DNA from 3 places in the Protofrankia sp. CiP3 genome. Region 3 is predicted to be linked to each of the others. Evidence: predicted binding sites of a transcription regulator. Region 3 holds the regulator's gene; each other region holds the start of a gene.

Region 1 (7,630 bases), on a different contig from region 3:
GGCCAGCCGGCCTACCGCGAACAGACCCATCGTCCGGGATACCGACACGTCGACGACCGGTGGGTTGGCAAGGCGCTCGTTGACACGCTCGAGGTCCTTGGCCGGCATGCCGATGCCACGGTCCTCAATTTCGATCATTGCCCCCGCGCCGGGACCGAGCGAATGGCTGGTGACCAACACCTCTGTTGCCGGCGGCGAGAACGATGTCGCGTTCTCCAGCAGTTCGGCGATGAGGTGCACGACGTCACTCACCGCGTGTCCGGCGATCGATACCGGGGCCGCGGCCGACTGTTTCACCCTCGTGTACTGCTCCACCTCGGAGATGGCGGCGAGGACGACCTCGTTGAGCGGGACGGGGTGGGTCCAGCGGCGAGCGGTGTCGGTACCGGCGAGGACCAGCAGGCTCTCGTTGTTCCGCCGCATACGGGTGGCGAGGTGGTCGAGTTTGAACAGGTTGGAGAGCTGGTCGGGGTCCTGCTCCCGGTTCTCCAGATCGTCGATCAGCCGTAGTTGCCGTTCGACCAGGCCCTGGCTTCGTCGGGACAGGTTGACGAACATCGCGTTGACGTTGTTTCGCAGGACCGCCTGCTCGGAGGCGAGGCGGACGGCTTCCCGGTGTACCTCGTCGAACGCACGGGCGACTTCACCGATCTCTTCCTCGGTGTCGATACCGACCGGCTGGATGTTGGTGTCGATGTCCTGGTCAGTGGAGTCACGCAGGCGACGGACGGCTTCAGGCAGGCGGCTGCCGGCGATGTCGAGCGCCGCCGCGCGCAGTCCGAGGAGCGGCCGGACCAGGGAGCGGGCCACGATCATTGTCATGAGGAGGGCCGCGGCCAGGATGAAAACGATGAGCAGACCGGCTACCAGCGCCTTGCGCTGAATAGTCGAACGAAGCGTCTGAACCCGGCTGTCGGTGTCGCTGAAAAGGGAGGTCAGGACCTTGTGGTTGAGGTCCATCGTTTGTTGGGTCGACCTCAGCCATTTCTGGGCGTCCAGGTCGAGGGGCTGCCCAACTCGTCCGGTCAGCACGGTCTGCGAGTTGTCGTTGGCCTGCGACACGTCCTGACCGGTAACGGTCGTCCCGTACAAATCGCGCTGCGGGCCGGTTGCCGCGCCCTCGAAGCGGGAAATCTGGCTTTCGCGCTCAGTGTGGAATCCGACGAACGCGCGATAGTCGCTGTTATCGAACTGCTGCTTCTGTAGAATGCCGTAGACCAGCGCCTGCTGAGCGGCCAGCAGTTCCCCGGAGCGGGCAATCGCGTCCGCGCTCGTCACGTCCGCCAGCAGCGACCCGTCGTCCTGACCCTGCGGAATGAGGGCAGCCAGGTTGACAAGACTGTTGATAATAGTTGTATAGGTCACGGTGACGGTGTCCGGGTCGACGACAGTCAGTGCCGTCGCGCGCACGTTCTGTCGGCGGGACAGCCGGTCGGCGGCTGCTTGGATTGCCGCCCGGGTCTGCTCACTGAAGCCATTCTGGCGGCCCCTGGTGGTGTCCTCGTAGTCACGGGCGGCCTGGTCGACCCGGGCCTGTGCCGCTTTGACCGCGTCGAGGGAACGCTGTTGCCCCGCGCTCGCGACATAGCCGATCGTGTAGGTGCGTTCCCGCTCCAGTTCGAACGTGAGGGTGGTGGCGGCGCGACTGATTTGGATCATGTTGCGGACTCTGTTGATCTGCTGGGTGCTGCTGAGGACCGCATTGGCCCCCTGGGAGGCATTGACCAGGATGGCGATCATTGGAACGGCGAGAATCGCGATCAGCTTGGTCCGGACCCGCCAGTTCGCCGGGGTGGCGGCGTTCGCCGCTATCCGCCGCAGGCCGCCGGGGGCCGCCGGGGTAATCGTAGGCACACCGACGCGATGCCCACCGTCGTCGGCGGGCTCCTCCGGCGTCATTGGGGATGCCGCGGGCGCGTCGACGCCCCTGCTGGCTATCGGTTGTCTGCGCACGTACCTTCGCAACCTCTCCGCCAGCCTCCCGGAACACGTCGTACCAGGATGGCTCGGTATCGGGCCCGGATGTCCCTCGACAGGCACCTTAGCGGTACGGACAGGCGACCCGAAAGACGCCTACCCTAGGGTAGCCACCCAAAGGCTATAGGATCATGGTTTTCTCGGCACGGCCGGAAGTGTGGGAACTGTTGCCCACTTCCCGCTCGATGCGGTGGCTGTGTTCCCGCCGAACCCAGGAGTGGTTCCCGCCGAACCCAGGAGCGGCCGGACGGGCATGGGCCGATACTAGTTGATGGTAGTCGTGAATGCCGGAATCGTTACGATCGGCCAGTGCGCACGGCCGCTGTCCGGCGATCCGGGTGGTGCCCCGGCCGGGACTCATGCGGACACCCGTCACGGCACGGCTGCGGGAAAGGATCAATGTCCGCGCGGCCGTGGGCCCGTGCCGCTTCGTAGGCTGACGCCGTGAACACCGCCGTGAACACCGCAGCCTCGCAGCCCGCCGGGCGTTCGACCGGTACCGATCCGGGGTTCCGCCCCGTCCATGACCGGGTTCTGGTCGTGGACTTCGGTGCCCAGTACGCTCAGCTCATCGCCAGGCGGGTGCGCGAGTGCCATGTGTATTCGGAGATCGTGCCGTGGGATCTTCCGGTCGAGGAGATCATCGCTCGGCGTCCCGCCGCGATTATCCTTTCGGGCGGGCCGAAGTCGGTGTACTCACCGGGCGCGCTGGCGGTGGATCCGGCGCTGTTCGGTGCCGGTATCCCGGTCCTGGGCATCTGCTACGGCCATCAGGTGATGGCGCACGCGCTGGCCGGGACGGTCGCGCGCACGGGTGTCGCGGAGTATGGAGCTACCCCGCTCGCGGTCACGGCTGCGGGCGTCCTGTTCGCGGATCTGCCCGTCGCCCAGCAGGTGTGGATGTCTCACGGCGACTCGGTGACGGCACCACCACCTGGCTTCGTGGTCACCGCGGCGACCCCGGCAACCCCGGTCGCGGCCTTCGAGAACACCGAACGCCGGCTGTTCGGCGTCCAGTTTCATCCCGAGGTCGCGCACACCGACTGGGGGCTGGACATCCTGCGGCACTTCCTGTTCGCCGGTGCCGGGTGCCGGCCGGACTGGACCACGCTCAACATCGCGGATGAGGCGGTGGCGGCGGTGCGTGCTCAGGTCGGTGGCAGCCGGGTCATCTGCGGGCTGTCCGGTGGGGTGGATTCGGCGGTGGCTGCGGCCGTTGTGCACAGAGCCGTGGGTGATCAGTTGACGTGCGTGTTCGTCGATCATGGCTTGTTGCGTGCTGGCGAGGCCGAACAGGTCGAGAAGGACTTCGTTGCCTCGACCGGCGTTGAGCTGCTCCAGGTGAAGGCGGCCGACCGGTTTGCCGCCGCGCTTGCCGGTGTCACCGATCCCGAGCGTAAACGTAAGATCATTGGTCGGGAATTCATCCGGGTCTTCGAGGCCGCGGCCCGCGAGCTCGAGACACGGGCCGAGAGCGAGGGAACCCAGATTGAGTTCCTCGTGCAGGGGACGCTGTATCCGGACGTCATCGAGTCCGGTTCACCGACCGCGGCGAAGATCAAATCGCACCACAATGTGGGTGGTCTTCCCGACGATCTGCGTTTCAACCTGGTGGAGCCGTTGCGCACGCTGTTCAAGGACGAGGTGCGCAGGCTCGGCGAGGAACTCGGGCTGCCCGAGGAGATTGTCTGGAGGCAGCCCTTCCCAGGGCCTGGCCTTGCTGTCCGGATCATCGGTGAGGTTACTGTTGAGCGTCTTGAGGCCTTGCGGGCCGCGGATGCGATTGTGCGCGCGGAGATCCGTCGTGCCGGGTTGGACCGTGAAATCTGGCAGGTGTTCGCGGTGCTGTTGGCCGGCGTCCGCTCGGTCGGGGTGCAGGGGGACGAGCGCACGTACGGGCACCCGGTTGTCCTGCGTGCGGTCACCAGCGAGGACGCGATGACTGCCGATTGGGCTCGGCTGCCCTATGAGCTGCTTGAACGCATCTCCAACCGGGTGGTCAACGAGGTCGCCCAGGTGAATCGGGTGGTCTACGACATCACCTCGAAACCCCCTGGCACCATCGAGTGGGAGTAGCCCCGGGTGGCGTGGGGGTGGCCCTGGGTGGCGATGCGGCCGGTTCAGGCCGCGGGTGTGCGCAGCGACTCGGCCGCCAGCGCCCGTACGCGGCCAGCGGTCGCCTGGTCGATGTTCCCGCCGGACAGGACCACCGCGGTCGGGCCCTGCGCACAGCCCGGATGGCGCAGCAGCGCCGCGGCCCCGGCGGCACCAGCCGGTTCGACCGTCTGGCCATCGCCCTGGGCCAACATCACCATCGCTTCCCAGAACGCCTCCTCATCAACCGTGACCATGTCATCCACCAGGTCCGCGGCGAGGGCCAGCGGCAGACTGCCCGGGCTCCGCACGGCCATGCCGTCCGCGATCGTCGTGGCCGGTACCCACAGCCGGTGCCCGCGGCGCCAGGAGCGGACGAAAGCGGGGGCGCCCGCTGCCTGGACACCGATCACCCGCACATCGGCGCGGCGCTGTCTGAGCGCTGTCGCGATACCCGCGATCAGCCCGCCACCACCAACGCCGACCAGCACGGTACGCAGCCCCGGTATCTGCTCGATCAGCTCGAGCCCGATCGTGCCCTGACCGGCGATCACTATCGGGTCGTCGAAGGGGTGTACGAGCAGCCCGCCGAGGTCGTGCGCGGCGGACTCGGCGGCAAGCAGAGCGGCGTCGACGTCGCCTGAGACAAGTTCGACGTGAGCGCCGAATCGCCTGGTTCGAGCGATTTTTGTAGGATTTGCCCCGGCTGGAACGAAGATCGTCGCTGGAACGCCGAAGCGGGCCGCCGCGTAGGCCACGCCCTGGGCGTGGTTGCCAGCGCTGGCGGCGACCACGCCACGCGCACGCACCTTGGGGTCCGCGAGGGCGATCCGGGTGAAGGCGCCGCGCAGCTTGAACGAGGCGGTGCGCTGTTCGTTCTCGCATTTGCACCACACCGGCACGCCGGTCAGGCGGGACAGGTGCGCGCTGCGCACGACCCGGGTGCGCTGGGCCACCCCGGTGAGCACAGCCGCGGCCCGGTCGACGTCGATGCCGGCGATGTCGATGCCGGCATTGGGGACCTCCGCGGCCGGCTGGTCGGCACGGCGGCCGCCTGGGGGCGGGCCGGGTTTTGACGGGGTCTCGGCAGCGGCGCCATCACTGCTGGTCGGCGCCTGGGTGGCGGCTGGTCGGCTCATCGCTGCTCTCCCGATGGCTCGGCGACCATCTGCTGCATGGTCGCGGCAACAAAAAAGCCCCCCGTCGGCATGGCAGGAGGGCAAGGCGCACGGACCCGGAGCGCTGGTTCGTCAGGCGGGTTCGCGCGCCCAGAAAATAATCATAAGATGCTGCGCCACCCGCTCAGGATGCTCGCTCGTGCCGATGGTCGTCAAACCGGATGCCCGAGATCCTCCTGACTGTGCCGGCGGCCGCCCGCTCGGCCAGCTGATCGATCCCGGGATGGCCCGCGGATCGGAGCGGCCTGGATGCCGATCTGGCGCTACGCCCTGTCGTGAGGCCTACCGGTGCCTCGTAGGGTGTCGAGTGTGCATCGCTGCCAGAACTGTCGGACGTCGAACATATGATCGATTTGCTATGAGTACTCTTTCCGGCGGTCCGTACGCCGACTTCGATGATGCCGGCGCTGACGCCGGTTTCGACCCGGGCGAGCAGGCTGGTCGTCCCGCTCCGCGACTCGATCCCGATGTCCTGCTGGGGGGGCTGAACCCGCAGCAGCGGGCCGCGGTCGTCCATGCCGGTTCGCCGCTGCTCGTGGTCGCGGGCGCGGGATCGGGCAAGACACGGGTGCTCGCGAACCGGATCGCCTATCTGTTGGCCGTGCGCGAGGTCCGCGCTGGCGAGATCCTCGCGATCACGTTCACCAACAAGGCCGCGAACGAGATGAAGGAGCGGGTCACCGCGCTGGTCGGTGCCCGGACGCGGGCGATGTGGGTCAGCACCTTCCATTCCGCCTGCGTGCGTATTCTGCGGTCGGAAGCGGCGCGACTCGGGTTCACCAGCAGTTTCTCAATCTACGATGCGGCCGACGCGCAGCGGCTGCTGGCGTTGGTCGCTCGCGATCTAGACCTTGATCCCAAGCGCTACCCTCCCCGCGCGCTCGCCGCCGGGATCAGCAACCTCAAGAACGAGCTGATCGACTGGGAGACCGCCCGCGACCGGGCGGTGAATCATGTCGAACGGGCCACCGCCGAGGCCTACGGCATTTATCAGCGCCGGCTCGCGGAAGCGAACGCGTTCGATTTTGATGATTTGATCATGTCTGTCGTGAACCTGTTGCAGGCATTCCCGGAGGTCGCCGAGCATTACCGGCGCCGGTTCCGGCACGTTCTCATCGATGAGTACCAGGATACCAATCACGCTCAGTACGTGCTCGTACGGGAGCTGGTCGGCCGCGTATCCCCACTGACCGTGGACGGTGAGCCGGTCCGCCCAGGCGCGGGGAGCCATGGTGTGGAACCGGCCGAGCTTTGTGTGGTCGGTGATGCCGATCAGTCGATTTATGCCTTCCGGGGCGCGAACATCCGCAACATCGTCGAGTTCGAACAGGACTATCCTGACTCGACCGTGGTTCTGCTGGAACAGAACTACCGTTCCACGCAGACGATCCTGCTGGCGGCCAACGCGGTGATCGCCCGTAACGGGCAGCGTAAGCCCAAACGGCTGTGGTCGGACGCGGGCGACGGTGAGAAGATTGTCGGTTACGTCGCCGACAGCGAGCACGATGAGGCCGCGTTTGTCGCCGCCGAGGTCGATCGGCTCACCGACGCCGGCACAGCCAGGCCAGGTGACGTCGCTGTCTTCTACCGGACCAATGCCCAGAGCCGTGTCTTCGAGGAACTGTTCATGCGGGTCGGGCTGCCCTACCGAGTGGTCGGCGGAGTGCGTTTCTACGATCGGCGTGAGGTCCGGGATCTCCTCGCCTATCTGCGGGTGCTGGCCAATCCGGCGGATACGGTGAGTCTGCGGCGTATTCTCAACGTGCCCAAGCGGGGCATTGGCGAGCGTGCCGAGACGATGCTCGCCGTCTTTGCCGAAAAAGAACGGATTCCGTTCGCCGACGCCCTGCGCCAGGCGGCGGAGATCCCGGGCCTGCCTACCCGTTCCGCGACCGCGGTCCGTGGTTTCGTGGACCTTCTCGCCGAGCTGCGGGCGGTCGGGGAGGCCGGTCCGGTAACGGCGCTGGAGGCGGCCCTGGAACGAACCGGGTACCTCGCCGAACTGACCGCGCAGGAAAACATCGAGGCCGCGGGACGGGTGGAGAACCTGCAGGAACTCGTCAGCGTGGCCCGGGAGTTCACCGAACGCTTTCCGCAGGGTTCACTTGCGGACTTTCTGGCCCAGGTCTCCCTGGTCGCCGATGCCGACCAGATACCCGACCCCGCTGACGGCGGAGCCGGGGTCGTCACTTTGATGACCCTGCACAGTGCAAAGGGGCTGGAGTTCCCGGTTGTTTTCCTGACCGGGCTGGAGGACGGTATGTTCCCGCATATCCGCACGCTCGGCAGCCCGACCGAGCTTGAGGAGGAACGTCGCCTCGCCTATGTCGGCATCACCCGCGCTCGGGCCCGGCTCTACCTGACCCGGGCGCATGTCCGCA
Region 2 (7,630 bases), on a different contig from region 3:
CCACACACTTGCCGAGCTGCTGGCCGATCAGGCTGAGCGCAACCGCCTCGCCGAGCGGGGCCGTGCGGTGGTGGCCGCCTACGACTGGCCGACGATAGCGAAACGTATTGCCGGGGTGTATGAGATGGTTGCCGGTGACGTGCCCGTGTCGGTGGCGGTGAGTCCTGATTCTGAAACGATGCGCCATTCTGCTTGATCGGAGTCAAGCCCCCCGGCGCGACATCATTCGCCGTTGACTACGCTGCGCGAGGTGCCCCTAGTCGTCCTCACGGTCGTGGTCATTGTTCTGATCGCCACCTACCTCACCTGGCTTGCGAGCCGTCTGGACCGTCTCGCTGTCCGGGTCACCGACGCCCGTGCGGGTCTGACCAGCCAGTTGGCGCTGCGGGTGGCCGCGGCTGGGGAACTCGCCCGGCAGTGCGAGCTGACGGAACTGGGCGCGGCGGCCGCCCGGACGCGGGCGGCCCATGCGGTCCTCGCCGCTGACAGCCCGCTGGACGACGCCGAAGCGGTGGAGAACAATCTCAGCCGGGCGCTGCGGTCACCCGCTGTCGCCGCGACAGCGGATCGCGCGCCCGACGCCCTGCACGCGGTGGACGTCGCCGCGGCGCGGGTGGCCCTCGCCCGCCAGCTGTACAACGACGCGGTTCGTGATGTACGGGCCTTGCGGGGCAGGCGGCTGGTCCGGGTGCTGCGACTGGCCGGGCGCGGGCAGCTGCCCGCCTACTTCGAGATCGACGACGCCCTCCCGCCGCGGGGCGGCGGAGACGGGAAGAACGACGGTGACGAGAAAAATACCGGTGGCGGTACGTTGAATGGTGATATGACTGGATTTGCCCCTTAGGGCTTCTATGAGATGGTATGAGTCTCGGCTGCCCGCATCCCGTCAGCTATATGTGATCATTAGGAGCGACCGGCAATAGGGGCGTGGATCAAGGAGCGGGGCTGGGGTGCGTGCATCGCGAGGCGGAGGAGGGAGTCACCCTGGTGTTGGGTGGCGACCGACGACAACGTGGTGAGGTGCGTGCCCCAGCCCCGCGACGCCGCGTCCCCTATTGCCGCTCGCTCTAAGTTTGCCGTGTGGGGGAGGTCCGGGTGGGATGCGGCCGCTACTTCGGCCGTACCATAGGAGGTCCCCGTCCGGTGCGAATTCGCGTATCCCGCACGGTCCCTGGTAAGCGGCCGTCCGGGTTTGCCGGAGTTTCGCGTGGGCGAGGGCACTCATCCCAGGCGGATCCGTGTACGGAGACACCAGAGACACAGAGAGGCGAGCCATGTCCGATGGCCTGACCGCACCCGAGCCTGCGCAGCCGGACGACGGGCACGCACGAGCGGCCGAGTCTCCCGCTCCCGCCGGTACCCAGGTGGGAACGGCCCGCGTCAAGCGCGGCATGGCGGAGATGCTCAAAGGCGGTGTGATCATGGATGTGGTCACCGCCGACCAGGCGAGAATCGCCGAGGACGCCGGTGCGGTCGCGGTGATGGCCTTGGAGCGGGTGCCGGCCGACATTCGCGCGCAGGGCGGCGTGGCTCGCATGAGCGACCCGGAGATGATCGAGCAGATCATCGGGGCGGTGTCGATCCCGGTCATGGCCAAGGCCCGTATCGGCCACTTCGTCGAGGCTCAGGTGCTCCAGGAGCTGGGAGTCGACTACATCGACGAGTCCGAGGTCCTCACTCCCGCCGATCCACACCATCACATCGACAAATGGCGGTTCACCGTTCCGTTCGTCTGCGGCGCCACCAACCTGGGGGAGGCGCTGCGCCGTATCGGCGAGGGCGCGGCGATGATCCGCTCCAAGGGCGAGGCGGGCACCGGTGAGGTGTCCAACGCGGTCGTGCACATGCGTACGATCAGAGCGGAGATCGCCCGGCTGTCCGTTCTTGACCCAGCCGAGCTGTTTGCGGCGGCCAAGGAGCTACGCGCTCCCTACGAGCTTGTGGCCGAGGTCGCCCGGCTGGGAAAACTCCCGCTCGTGCTGTTCACCGCGGGCGGTATCGCCACTCCCGCGGATGCCGCGCTGATGATGCAGCTGGGTGCCGACGGTGTGTTCGTCGGCTCGGGTATCTTCAAGTCCGGTGATCCGGCGCGGCGCGCGCGGGCGATCGTCGAGGCTACCACTATGTACAACCATGCGGATGTCCTGGTGAAGGTCTCGCGTGGGCTCGGGGAGGCGATGGTCGGCATCAGCGCCGGCGAGCTGGAGCCCGCGGCCAGGTTCGCCGATCGCGGCTGGTGAGCGATTTCGGCATGGTCACCCCGGCGGTGCCGGTCCGGGTGGGTGTGCTTGCCCTGCAAGGTGATGTCCGTGAGCATGTCCGGGCGCTCGCCGCGGCCGGCGCTCATCCGCTGGAGGTCCGCCACGCGGCTGAGCTGAGCGCTGTGGACGGGCTGGTCCTGCCCGGCGGGGAGTCCACCACGATCGGTCGGTTGCTGCGTGTGTTCGATCTGCTGGAGCCCTTGCGCCTGGCGATCGCGGCTGGGCTGCCGGTTTTTGGATCATGCGCGGGCATGATTCTGCTGGCTCGGGAGGTCCTGGACGCGGCTCCCGGCCAGCCGCTGCTCGCGGGCTTGGACGTCGTTGTGCGGCGCAATGCCTTCGGCCGTCAGGTGGACTCGTTCGAGGCAGATATCGATCTTATCGGTGTTGCTGGCGGCCCGGTTCGGGCGGTTTTCATCCGGGCACCGTGGGTGGAGAAGGTCGGGGATGAAGTCGAGGTTCTCGGCCAGGTTGGTGACAGGATTGTCGCGGTCCGCCAGGGCAGTCTGTTGGCGACCGCGTTCCACCCGGAACTGACCGGTGATATCCGGATTCACCAGCTGTTTGTCGACATTGTCGTACGCAATCGTGGAAGGCGGGGCCAGTACAGGTGAGGGGCAGAGCATGAGCGGTCACTCCAAGTGGGCGACCACGAAGCACAAGAAGGCGGTCGTCGATGCGCGCCGCGGCAAGCTGTTCGCCAAGTTGATCAAATCTGTCGAGGTGGCGGCGAAGACCGGCGGCGGCGACCCGGCGGGGAACCCGACGCTGGCGGACGCCATCGCGAAGGCCAAGTCGCAATCGGTACCGAACGACAACATCGACCGGGCCGTCAAGCGTGGTTCGGGGGAGCTTGCCGGCGGCGTCAGTTACGAAGAGATCATCTACGAGGCGTACGGGCCGAGTGGCGTGGCCATCCTGGTTGAGTGCCTCACCGACAACCGCAACCGGGCGGCCTCCGACGTCCGGGTCGCGATCACACGGAACGGTGGCAGCGTCGCTGATCCCGGTTCGGTGTCGTACCTGTTCAACCGTAAGGGGGTGGTCCTGGTCCCCAAGACGCCCGGCCTGAGCGAGGACGACGTCCTCACCGCCGTCCTCGATGCCGGCGCCGAGGAGGTCAACGAGCTGGGTGACGCCTTCGAGGTCGTTTCCGAGGCGACGGACCTCAACGCGGTACGCGTCGCCGCGCTGGGCGCGGCGCTCGTGGTCTCGTCGGCGGACCTGTCGTGGCTGCCGAGCGTCAGCGTGTCCCTGGACGAGGAATCCGCGCGCAAGGTCCTCAAGCTCGTCGAGGCCGTGGAGGACCTCGACGATGTCCAGAACGTCTGGTTCAACGCCGACATCTCCGATGAGATCATGGAACTGGTATCGGCCTGACGGGAGTGCTCCTCGCCGCCTGTCGAGCGGCCCGCACGCTTCGCGACGCCCGGGGCGGTTGCCGGCACCCCGCTCGGCCGTACCCCGCCGGGCGAAAGTACGATCGGGGCAGCTCGAACGGGCGTTCGGGCGTGTCGCGATCGTGGTGGGCGCTGCCGGGGCCACAATGCCCGACGGTGGCTGCGTTCAGGACGGCTGGTCCGCGGACCGGCCAGCGGGAGGGTGCTGGTGCTGGTGCTGGGTGTCGATCCGGGGCTCACGCGCTGTGGTCTCGGTGTGGTTGACGGCGGCCCTGGCCGGAGCGCCTCGCTGGTCGCGGTCGGAGTACTGCGCACACCGGCCACCGACGACGTTGCCGCGCGGCTGTGCGCACTTGAGCGGGGCGTGGAGGAATGGATCAGCCGTCACAACCCCGACGCGGTCGCGGTCGAACGGGTGTTCAGCCAGGCCAATGTGCGGACGGTCATGGGCACCGCGCAGGCCGGGGCGGTGGCCATCGTCGCCGCCGCCAGACGGGGCCTGCCGGTGGCACTGTACACGCCCAGCGAGGTGAAGGCGGCGGTCAGCGGCAGCGGCCGGGCGGACAAAGCCCAGGTCACGTTTATGGTGAGTCGCTTGTTGAAGCTGCCCGACCCGCCGCGTCCGGCGGACGCGGCGGACGCGCTGGCTCTTGCCCTGTGCCATCTGTGGCGTGGCCCGGCGCTGGCCCGGATGCGAGCGGCGGCCCATGGCGGCCAGGCCGTCGGGAAGGAGCCTGGTCGATGATTGCCTCTGTTTCGGGCACGGTGGCGGCCCTGTCGCTCGAAGCGGCCGTCGTCGAGGTCGGCGGGGTCGGGCTGTTGGTACAGTGCACCCCCGCGACCCTGTCGCGACTTCGGGTAGGGCAGGATGCGCATCTGGTCACCACCCTTGTTGTCCGGGAGACGGAACTCACCCTCTACGGCTTCGTCGACGCGGACGAACGTGACGTCTTCGAAACCCTGCAGAGCGCTTCCGGGGTCGGTCCCAGGCTCGCTCAGGCCGTGCTCGGCGTTCACAGCCCCGACGGGGTGCGCCGGGCGGTCGCGGCCGAGGACCTCGCCGCGCTGACGAAGGTGCCCGGCATCGGCCGCAAGGGCGCGCAGCGCATCGTCCTCGATCTCAAGGACCGCCTCGGCGCACCGGCGGCGGTGCCGGCCCAGGCTGGTAACGCCGGCACGAACACCGATGCCGGCCCGCACGGCGGCGCGCCGGCATCGGCTGGCCGATCCCGGGCCGCCGTCGGTGAACAGGTCCGTCTCGCGTTGCTCGGGCTCGGTTACACCGCGCGGGAGGCCGAGGACGCGCTGGCCGTGGTGCGCGCCGACGGTGCCGACAGTAGTGAGCCAGGCGGTGCTGCCGGTGACGACCAGGCGCCGGACACCGTGGCTGTGCTGTTGCGCCGGGCGCTGGCCGCGCTGCGGCCCCGATGAGGCAGCCGATGGACGCCGATGGCCTGGTCTCGCCGGTGGCCGAGCCGGAGGAACGAGCCTTCGAGGCTGGTCTGCGGCCGGACAGCCTGGCGGAGTTCATCGGCCAGCAGAAGGTGCGCGAACAACTTACGATCATGCTGGAGGGGGCACGCGCCCGTGCGCGTCCGCCCGATCATGTCCTGTTGTCCGGGCCGCCCGGGCTGGGCAAGACCAGCCTTGCGATGATCATTGCGCGGGAGCTGGCGGTTCCGTTGCGCATGACCAGCGGCCCGGCGGTCGAACGCGCGGGAGATCTTGTCGCGATCCTCACCGCGCTCGCTCCGGGCGACGTGTTGTTCCTGGATGAGATCCATCGGATCGCGCGGCCGGCGGAGGAGCTGCTGTACGCCGCGATGGAGGATTTCCGGGTCGACGTCGTGCTTGGCAAGGGCCCCGGCGCGACCGCGATTCCGCTGGACCTCGCTCCGTTCACCCTGGTCGGCGCGACCACGCGGTCGGGTCTTCTCACCGGCCCGCTGCGCGACCGGTTCGGCTTCACCGCCCATATGGACTTCTACGATCCCGATGAACTGACCAGCGTGCTGACCCGGTCGGCCAGGCTGCTCGGGGTGAGGCTGACCGGCGACGGCGCCACCGAGGTCGCCGGGCGGTCGCGAGGGACGCCGCGGATCGCCAACCGGCTGCTACGCCGGGTCCGTGACTACGCCGAGGTGCGGGCGGACGGGATCGTCACCCGTGAGGTCGCTCAGGCCGCACTGCGTGTCTATGACGTGGACGCGCTCGGCTTGGACCGGCTTGACCGGGCGGTACTGGAGGCTCTGGTACGCCGGTTCGGTGGGGGTCCGGTCGGCCTGGCTACGCTGGCCGTGGCGGTGGGGGAGGAGCAGGACACGGTCGAGGAGGTCGCCGAGCCGTTCCTGGTGCGTGCCGGGCTGCTGGCCCGGACCCCCCGCGGACGGATCGCCACTCCGGCCGCGTTCACCCATCTCGGCCTTGATCCCCTGGAAGGCGCGCTGGGACGCTCCCAGGGGCCCCGGTCAGGCCCTGCCCACGTGATTGAAGATCACCTGGGCAGGGCCTGACCGGGGCCTGCGCGTCACGTGCCCGCGGCCGGTACGTAGCATCGGCCGCACAACATGGGAGGACGTGGACGTGCAAGCAATGGTAGTCGCCGAGACCGTGGCCAAAGATGGCGGCGGGAGCGGCATCGGTGGTTTTCTGCCGCTGATCCTCATCGTGGCGCTTGTCTTCTTCTTCATGTCGACTCAGCGCCGCCGCCAACGGGCGCACCAGCAGACGCTGGCGTCGCTCCTGCCGGGCACCCTGGTGGTGACCACGGCCGGACTCTACGCGACCGTGGTCGAGGTCGACGAGGGCGACGTGCTGTTGGAGGTCGCGCCGGAGGTCGTGTGCCGGTTCGCTCGCGCGGCGATCGCGCGGGTCGTCTCCGCCCCGGATGACGACTCGCAGCCCGACGGCGAGGCAGCCGACGGCCAGCCGGATCACCACCGTGCGACGGGTGACGACGGGGCTGACGACCACGCTCCGGCCGAGCCGAGCATCGACATGACCAAGAAAGATCTGCCCGCAGGCGGGGACACGCCGGGGAGCGAGAGCGCCCCAGGGCCGGGAAAACCGGACGGGCGCCGCGAGCCGGAATGAAGATCTACGGTGTGTTTCGGGAGTCGTCGTCCGATCGGGGAGCGGCGTCCGGGTGGCTGGGTCGCGAGGCGGCGGGAGACGCTCTGTGCTGGGCGTCGACCGACGGCCGGGGTACCCGCGCGTCGCGCGGCCCTGGACGGGCAGCGATGACGCGGGGCGCCGCTTGGGCGGCGCGAGCCGGACAGTCCTGTTTGCCGGAGCATCTCAAGCATGCTTCAGCTGAACGTGGTATAGGAACGCATCCGCTTTGGCAGTCGTTCCGATAGCTTGGGCGCGGCTTGCGTCGTTGGCTCAGCCGGCTGAAGGCGGAGCCGGCATGGTCCATTGCCTGTCGCCGGGGCATCAATCGCCGGGGGTACCGATGGATCCAGCGCCGCTCGCGGCGGCTGACGGGTCCACCAGGTACTGAGGCAGCAGGTATTAGCAGGTACTGAGGTAAGCAGCCAGACAGGCAGTGAAGTGAGCGCACCGGCGCGTGACGAAGGGACATCCGTTGGCACAAGGGTCAGGGCCACGGCGTAAGGCCACACGCCCCGCCTGGTCCCGCATCGGCCTCCTTTCCGGCCTGCTGGCGTTGCTGTACGGCGTCATGGCCCTGACGGGTACCTGGACGCCCAAGCTCGGGCTCGACCTGCAGGGCGGCACGAGCGTGATCCTCACGCCCAGGTCGACTGAGCCGGGCAAGGGCGTGGACAGCGGGGCCGTGGACAAGGCCGTCGACATCATCCGCGAGCGTGTCAACGGTCTTGGCGTCGCCGAGGCCGAGGTCAAGCGGAACAACACCCAGATCGAGATCTCGGTCCCCGGCCGCGGCCGCAACGATGTCGTCACGCTGGTGGGCCAGACCGCGGAACTGCGTTTCCGGCAGGTCTACAC
Region 3 (7,630 bases):
AGGCCCGGCGCGTCGATGACATGGCCGTGCTCGGCCACGTACTCGACGATCGCCTCGACCGTCTCCTCGGCGTAGCCGAGAGCCCGCAGCGCGGCGGGAACCGTCTGGTTGACGATCCGCATGCTCGATCCGCCCACCATCTTCTTCATCTTCACCAACGCGAGGTCGGGTTCGATGCCGGTGGTGTCGCAGTCCATCGCCAGCCCGATCGTGCCGGTCGGAGGGAGCAGGCTGACCTGCGCATTACGCCATCCGTGCTTCTCGCCCAAGGCGTGCGCACGGGCCCATTCAGCGGCGGCCAGGGCGAGCACCCGGGCGTCATCCGCTCCGGCGTTGCGGACCGTGTCCGTCGCGGCGGCGTGCTTACGGATCACCCGGCGATGGGCCTCGGCGTTGCGCGCGAAGCCCTCGTACGCCCCCATGACGCCCGCGAGCTGCGCCGAGCGCCGGTAGGCCGCCGCGGTCATCAGCGCGGTGATCGCGCCAGCCATCGCCCGGCCGCCCTCGGAGTCATACGCGCGGCCTGTCGCCATGAGCAGCGCACCGAGATTTGCGTAGCCGATCCCGAGCTGGCGGAACGCCCGGGTCACCCGGGTGATCTCCGGGGTCGGGAAGTCAGCGAAACAGATCGAGATGTCCATCGCGGTGATAACCAGCTCGACGGCGGCGACGAACGCCTCCGCGTCGAAGGTCAGATCGTCGCGCAGGAACCGCATCAGGTTCAGCGAGGCCAGGTTGCAGCTGGAGTTGTCCAGGTGCACGTACTCGCTGCACGGATTGCTGGCGCTGATCCGGCCGGACTCCGGGCAGGTGTGCCAGTCGTTGATCGTGTCGTCGTACTGGATCCCGGGATCCGCGCAGTCCCACGCGGCCTGCGCGATGGTGCGGAACAGCGGCCGCGCCCCGATGGTCTCGATGATCCGCCCGTCGATCCGGGCCCGCAGGTGGAAGTCGGTGCCGTCGAGCACCGCCCGCATGAACTCGTCCGTCACCCGGACCGAGTTGTTGGCGTTCTGGTACTGCACCGAGACGATGTCACGGCCGCCGAGGTCCATGTCGAAGCCGGCGTCCCGCAACGCTCGGATCTTGCTCTCCTCACGGGCCTTGCTCTCGACGAAGTCGACGATGTCGGGGTGGTCGACGTCAAGCACGACCATCTTCGCGGCTCGTCGGGTCGCGCCACCTGATTTGATCGTCCCGGCCGAGGCGTCGGCTCCACGCATGAAGCTGACCGGGCCGGACGCGGTACCGCCGGAGGAGAGCAGCTCCCTGGACGAGCGGATGCGTGACAGGTTCAGCCCGGCACCCGAGCCACCTTTGAAGATCAGGCCCTCTTCCCGGTACCAGTTGAGGATCGACTCCATCGTGTCGTCGACGGACAGGATGAAACAGGCCGAGACCTGCTGTGGCGCCGAGGTGCCGACGTTGAACCACACGGGGCTGTTGAAGCTGAAGACCTGGTGCAGGAGCATCCAGGTCAGCTCCTGCGCAAAGACCTCGGCGTCGGTCTCCGACGCGAAGTACCCGTTCTGCTGCCCGGCGGCCGCGTAGGTGCGCACGACCCGGTCGATGAGCTGGCGCAGCGACCATTCGCGCGTGGCAGCGCCCAACGCGCCGCGGAAGTACTTGCTCGTGACGATGTTCGTGGCGTTCACCGACCAGAAGTCAGGGAACTCCACCCCGCGCTGCTCGAAGTTGACCGAACCGTCCCGCCAGTTGGTCATCACGACGTCCCGCAGCTCCCAGGTGACCTCGTCGTAGGGATGTACACCGGGTGACGTGTAGACACGTCCTACTTTCAGGCCGGTGGTCTTACCAGCGGGCCGGGTCGACTTCGTGCCGCGGGTCTCGGTCATGGCGCTCCTCGTCTGGCGGATACGGCATTGGGCGGCGACTAGGGCGTGTTTCGACAGTCACCTGGACGCGGCTCCCTGATCGAACGACGACTTCCGAAACACGCCGTAACCAGCTGGTGAACTACCTGGCCTGCGTCCGAAGACCGGCGATCGCGGTCTCGAAGTCCGCCAGGGAGTCGAAGGCCAGGTACACCGAGGCGAACCTCAGGTAGGCGACCTCGTCAAGATCTCGCAGTGGGCCGAGAATCGCTCGGCCGATCTCGTCCGAGGGAATCTCGGCCGCTCCGGACGCACGCAGCGTGTCCTCGACCAGCTGAGCAAGCTGGGCCAGCGCGTCCGTCTCCACCGGGCGGCCCTGGCACGCCCGGCGCACCCCCGCCACCACCTTCGCGCGGCTGAACGGCTCGGTGACCCCGCTGCGTTTGATGACCCGTAGTGATGCCTCCTCGATCGTCGTGAACCGGCGGCCGCAGGACGAACACGATCGCCGACGGCGGATCACGGCACCTTCCTCGGTCTCGCGGCTGTCGACAACCCTGCTGTCCGGGTGTCGACAAAACGGGCATCGCACGGACGATCCCCCAAGATCTTGATGACTTACACCTTCGTAACTACCACATGTTGTGGTGGACGATAGAGTCAGCCACCACGGCCTGGCAAACCCGCCGGCGTGTCCAACGGTCAGGGCAGGCGAAGCGCCTGACCCGGAACAAGATCGGTGGTGTCGAGCTGATTCATACCGGCCAGCCGCGCCACAACCACCCGGGTGTCACCCTCAGGCGCCAGCCCACGCGCTATCCCCCACAGGGTCTCCCCGGACTGGACCACATGAACACGCGCCGGCCCGCCGCCCCCACGCGACGAGGCCAACGAGGTCACCCGCGCGAGCGACAGGACCAGACAGAAGACAGCCGCGACGAGGACGACCAGGACCGCCCGACCTCTCCTGGTCAACCTCAGTGGAGGCTCAGCCGACCTCTCCACCACACACTCCTTCAACCTCCGAGATCGCAAACGACGAACATCCGTTCGATCGAACTCCCGATCGAGTTTCTACCGCACGACCCCGACGGAATCGCCACGACACGCTCGAACAGACGTTTGAGAAATTCGGTCACGGCAGTTACGGTCGTACCGATGAGATGTCGGTTGTGACCACCAGCGCCGGTTCCTGGCAAAACCACCGGGTCCGCCGGGAGCGGAGTCTGCCACGACCGCGAAACGAAGGAGAACGGCAGGTATGACCACCGACCCCAACCGCGCCCGACGTGGCCGGCCACCACGCGGCAGCGTGCGCGACCTGCCGGACGGGCCGGCGGACGCGTCGGGCCTGACCCCCCGCCAGCGCAAGGTGCTGGAGGTGATCCGCAATGCCGTCGAGCGCCGCGGATACCCCCCCAGCGTGCGCGAGATCGGCCAAGCGGTCGGGCTGACCAGCACAAGCAGCGTCGCGCATCAGCTCAGGATGCTGGAGGAGAAGGGCTTCCTACGGCGTGACCCCCACCGCCCGCGGGCCATGGAGGTACTTTCCGCGGACGCACCGGTCCGCCCGGCGGCACGTGACAGCCTCCGTCTCGGGGCACCAGCGACGCCGGCTGCCGGTGCCGACGGATCGGTGGTCCCGCCGGACGGCCGTCGCGACGCGGCCTACGTACCCGTCCTCGGCCGCATCGCGGCGGGCGGGCCGATTCTTGCCGAACAGGCGGTTGAGGAGATCTTCCCTCTTCCCCGGGAAATCGTCGGCGAGGGCACCCTGTTCATGCTACGCGTTGTCGGGGATTCCATGGTCGATGCCGCGATCTGCGACGGGGACTGGGTGGTCGTCCGGCAACAGCCGGTCGCGGACAGCGGCGAGATCGTCGCCGCAATGATCGATGGCGAGGCCACGGTCAAGACCTTGCGTCACCGTGATGGCCATGCATGGCTCCAACCACAGAACCCGGCCTATGCCGATATTCCGGGTGACGAGGCGGCGATCCTCGGCCGGATCGTCGCGGTTCTGCGCCGGGTCTGATCGTGGCTGGCTGTGCCGACCGGGAGAAAGCCGGACGCATGGTGGCGGTCGTCGGGCCGACCGCGGCCGGCAAAAGCGAACTCGCGATCGACCTTGCCGCCGTACTCGGCGGTGAGGTCGTCAATGCCGACTCCATGCAGCTCTACCGCGGCATGGACATCGGCACAGCCAAAGTACCGACGCGGGAGCGCAGAGACGTCCCGCACCATCTGCTTGACATCTGGGAAATCACCCATGCCGCTGACGTGGCGTCCTACCAGGCCAGAGCACGAACCGTCATCGACGATCTGCTGAGTGCCGGCCGGACCCCGGTGCTCGTCGGCGGCTCAGGGCTCTACATCAGGGCTGTCATCGACGACCTCAGGTTTCCTGGCACCGACCCGGCGGTACGCGCGCGCCTTGAACAGGAGCTGTCCGAACGCGGGGCGGCCGCGTTGCACGCCGACCTGACCGCGCGGGCGCCCAGAGCGGCTGCCGCCATCCTGGCCAGCAATGGTCGCCGCATCGTGCGCGCGCTGGAAGTGCTGGAGCTCACCGGCGGCTTCGCCGCCTCCCTACCGGAACACCGCGCGGTCTATGACGTCGTTCAGATCGGCCTCGACCATCATGACCTTGATATCCGAGTCGCCGACCGCGTGGCGGAGATGTGGGCTGCCGGCATGGTCGAAGAGGTTCAGACGCTCGCCGGTCTGGGCCTGCGGAAAGGACGCACCGCCTCACGCGCCCTGGGCTACGCCCAGGTCCTGGCGTGGTTGGATGGCGAGATCGAATCCAGTGAAGCCGCCCGGCTCGCGACAATTGCCGCGACGCGCCGATTCGTCCGCAGACAAAGGTCGTGGTTTCGCCGCGATCCCCGCATAATTTGGCTAGACCATCCCGACGTCGATCAGGTGGCGGGCATGGTCAGCTCAGCCTGACATGCGATGGGTACCGGCGACCCGTTCATCCCGGCGTCTGGAGACATCTGTGACCGCGCTCGAGCTGAACCTCGTCCCGGCCCTGTGCGCCGCATTCGACGACGGATCGTTGCAGCTGCATTACCAGCCCGAGGTTGACCTGCACAACGGGTCGGTCCCGGCAATGGAGGCGTTTCTGCGTTGGCAGCATCCCGATCGTGGGTTGATGCGCCCGTCACAGTTCATGCCGGTCGCCGAAGCGGCCGGCCTGTCCGAACAGGTCGGACGCTGGGTGCTGCGGACCGCCGTGACGGAGGCTCGGACGTGGCACGAGATGGCTTCAGGGACCATGATCCGCCCACCTCGCCTGTGGGTGAACGTCACTGCCGACCAGCTGACCAGGCCGGATTTCGCGGCCGAGGTGGAACACCTCGTGCGTGACCGGGGGCTGCCGCCGGGAGCCCTCGGGCTGGAGTTCACCGAACAGACTCTTGGGCTGGCGCACATCGGGGTCCCCCGCCTGTTGGCCCAGCTACGCTCGTTCGGGCCAGCGATCGGTGTTGACGGGTTCGGCACCTGGTATGCTTCGATGTCGACTCTTGATGTCCTGCCGCTGGACATGGTGAAGATCGACGGTCGGTTCCTTCATGCGATGCAGCGGGACCTGGAAGGTGAAGCCGTACTGGCCTCGATCATTACGCTGGCTCACCGACGCCGGCTGATGGTGGCGGCAGAAGGCGTCGACAGCGCGGTCATCGCATCCAGGTTGGCGGCGATGAACTGTGACCGCGGCGCCGGCCGGCTGTTCTGCCCACCCGTTCCCACCGACGACGCCCGGATGATCGCGCTCGGCCGCGGCCGGCCAGACCGGTGGCAGCAGCGATCGGGTCCATCCGCGGCGTCTTCCCGCCCCACGTCCCGCCACGCCGCCACCGTACCGATGCGCGCACCCGCCGGTGCCGGCTGAGTAACGGATCGACCATCCGCATGCAACCGTGTGTCAGAGAAGGGCAAATATGACGCTTCCCGCCGTTGAGGACACCATCCGCGACCAGTTCTTCGACGCCACCGGCGAGGGACTCGATCTCGTCGATCGAGCGGCCCTACGCCGAGTTCCGGGTCTGACGACCGAACTCGACGACGTCACCGAGGTCGAATACCGCCAGCTCCGGCTGGAACGAGTCGTCCTCATCGGCGTGTGGACCACCGGGACCGCCACCGACGTCCAGACCTCCATGACCGAGCTCGCGGCACTCGCGACCACGGCGGGCTCGGTCATCCTGGACGCGCTCGTCCAGCGCCGTGACACTCCCGACGCCGCGACATACGTCGGTTCCGGCAAGGCCCGGGAACTGAGCGAGGTCGTTGCCGCTGTCGGCGCCGACACCGTTGTCTGTGACGGGGAACTGACCCCCGGCCAGCTGCGCCAGCTGGAGGATGTCGTAAAGGTCAAGGTCATCGACCGGACCGCGCTGATCCTGGATATTTTTGCCCAGCACGCGACCTCCCGGGAAGGCAAGGCGCAGGTCGAGCTTGCTCAACTGCAGTACATGCTGCCGCGACTGCGCGGCTGGGGTGAGTCGATGTCACGGTCCGGCGGCGGCATCGGCACCCGGGGCCCCGGTGAAACAAAGATCGAAACCGACCGGCGGCGCCTGCGCGCGCGCATGACCAAACTCCGCCGGGAACTCGCCGACATGAAGACGGTCCGGGCGACGAAGCGGTCCTCACGGCAACGCAGCAGTGTACCCGCGGTCACGATCGCCGGATACACCAACGCCGGCAAGTCCTCGCTGCTCAACCGCCTGACCGGCGCGGGCGTGCTCGTCGAGGATGCGCTGTTCGCCACGCTTGATCCAACGGTACGGCGGGCCACACTCCCGGACGGCCGGATCTTCACCCTCGCGGACACCGTCGGCTTCGTCCGCCATCTGCCGCACCAGATCGTCGAGGCGTTCCGCTCGACCTTGGAGGAGGTCGCGGACGCCGATCTTCTCCTGCACGTGGTCGATGGTTCGCATCCCGATCCGATGTCACAGATTTCGGCTGTCCGCACGGTGATCAACGATGTCGACGCCGGTGACGTCCCCGAGCTGATCGTGGTGAACAAAACCGACCTGGCGGACCCGGCGGTACTGGCTCGGCTACGCCGAGAAATCCCAACCGCGGTCTTCGTGTCGGCCCGCACCGGCGAGGGCCTGACCACCCTGGTGGAGGCGCTGACCGAACATGTACCGCACCCCGCGGTTGACGTGCGTGTGCTGGTGCCCTTCGCCCGCGGGGATCTGGTGTCCCGGGTCTACGCCGACGGCGAGGTCCTCGATCTCGGGCACACAGCGGACGGCACCATTCTGCGGGCTCGGGTACCGGTCGGCCTCGCCGCCCAGCTCGCCGTGTTCCAGCTCGAACCAGCCTGAAAACGGATGGGCAAGCCGACCGGTCGAGCTCGTGTAGCTATGCCGCCCGCTGGCCGACGGCCTCGCGCCAGAAATCGATCAGCACCGCCGCGGTAGCCGGTGGATTTTCGGTCGCGGGTGAGTGCGCGGCGTCAGGGATCACTTCGTAGCGGGCACCGACACGCACGGCCATGTCCGCCTGCAGATGCGGCGGCCAGGCGTCATCGGCGATGCCGTGCGCAACCAGAACAGGCGCGGCGGCCTCGCGGATCACAGCCGCGAGCTCGCCGACCCGGTCAGGCTCGCCAAGAAGCTGCTCACCCATGACCCGCAGGCCAATGTCGCTGCTGGCGAAGAACCTGCGCTCGAGGAACTCCAAACCACCCGGTGGATAGACGGTGGTGTCCGCGACGCGCACCGCGGCCCACACCGCGTCGCGACCGCTGCGGTCGTAGACGATCCGCATGG

What was found. Region 3 encodes LexA, which represses DNA repair genes until DNA is damaged. Its sites were predicted from a motif close to CGAACNNNNGTTCG; they were not measured.
Region 1: pcrA (DNA helicase PcrA) is a predicted target of LexA. The motif match lies at 5,587-5,600, and genes of this name have one in related genera.
Region 2: ruvC (crossover junction endodeoxyribonuclease RuvC) is a predicted target of LexA. The motif match lies at 3,756-3,769, and genes of this name have one in related genera.

Annotation. Positions count from the first base shown of each region.
Region 1 is NZ_CAKJTM010000012.1:75,956-83,585, reverse strand. It holds gene MJ797_RS07140 (nitrate- and nitrite sensing domain-containing protein) at 1-1,953, opposite strand, end outside; gene guaA (glutamine-hydrolyzing GMP synthase) at 2,422-4,053, shown strand; gene MJ797_RS07130 (threonine/serine dehydratase) at 4,098-5,210, opposite strand; gene pcrA (DNA helicase PcrA) at 5,608-7,630, shown strand, end outside.
Region 2 is NZ_CAKJTM010000091.1:340-7,969, reverse strand. It holds gene MJ797_RS21465 (glycosyltransferase family 4 protein) at 1-196, shown strand, start outside; gene MJ797_RS21460 (hypothetical protein) at 251-844, shown strand; gene pdxS (pyridoxal 5'-phosphate synthase lyase subunit PdxS) at 1,275-2,240, shown strand; gene pdxT (pyridoxal 5'-phosphate synthase glutaminase subunit PdxT) at 2,252-2,875, shown strand; gene MJ797_RS21445 (YebC/PmpR family DNA-binding transcriptional regulator) at 2,886-3,641, shown strand; gene ruvC (crossover junction endodeoxyribonuclease RuvC) at 3,870-4,406, shown strand; gene ruvA (Holliday junction branch migration protein RuvA) at 4,403-5,092, shown strand; gene ruvB (Holliday junction branch migration DNA helicase RuvB) at 5,101-6,174, shown strand; gene yajC (preprotein translocase subunit YajC) at 6,239-6,754, shown strand; partial or broken gene MJ797_RS21420 (protein translocase subunit SecD) at 7,248-7,630, shown strand, end outside.
Region 3 is NZ_CAKJTM010000017.1:52,964-60,593, forward strand. It holds gene MJ797_RS09135 (vitamin B12-dependent ribonucleotide reductase) at 1-1,856, opposite strand, end outside; gene nrdR (transcriptional regulator NrdR) at 1,978-2,427, opposite strand; gene MJ797_RS09145 (LysM peptidoglycan-binding domain-containing protein) at 2,538-2,840, opposite strand; gene lexA (transcriptional repressor LexA) at 3,097-3,870, shown strand; gene miaA (tRNA (adenosine(37)-N6)-dimethylallyltransferase MiaA) at 3,909-4,787, shown strand; gene MJ797_RS09160 (EAL domain-containing protein) at 4,837-5,733, shown strand; gene hflX (GTPase HflX) at 5,783-7,183, shown strand; gene MJ797_RS09170 (alpha/beta fold hydrolase) at 7,221-7,630, opposite strand, start outside.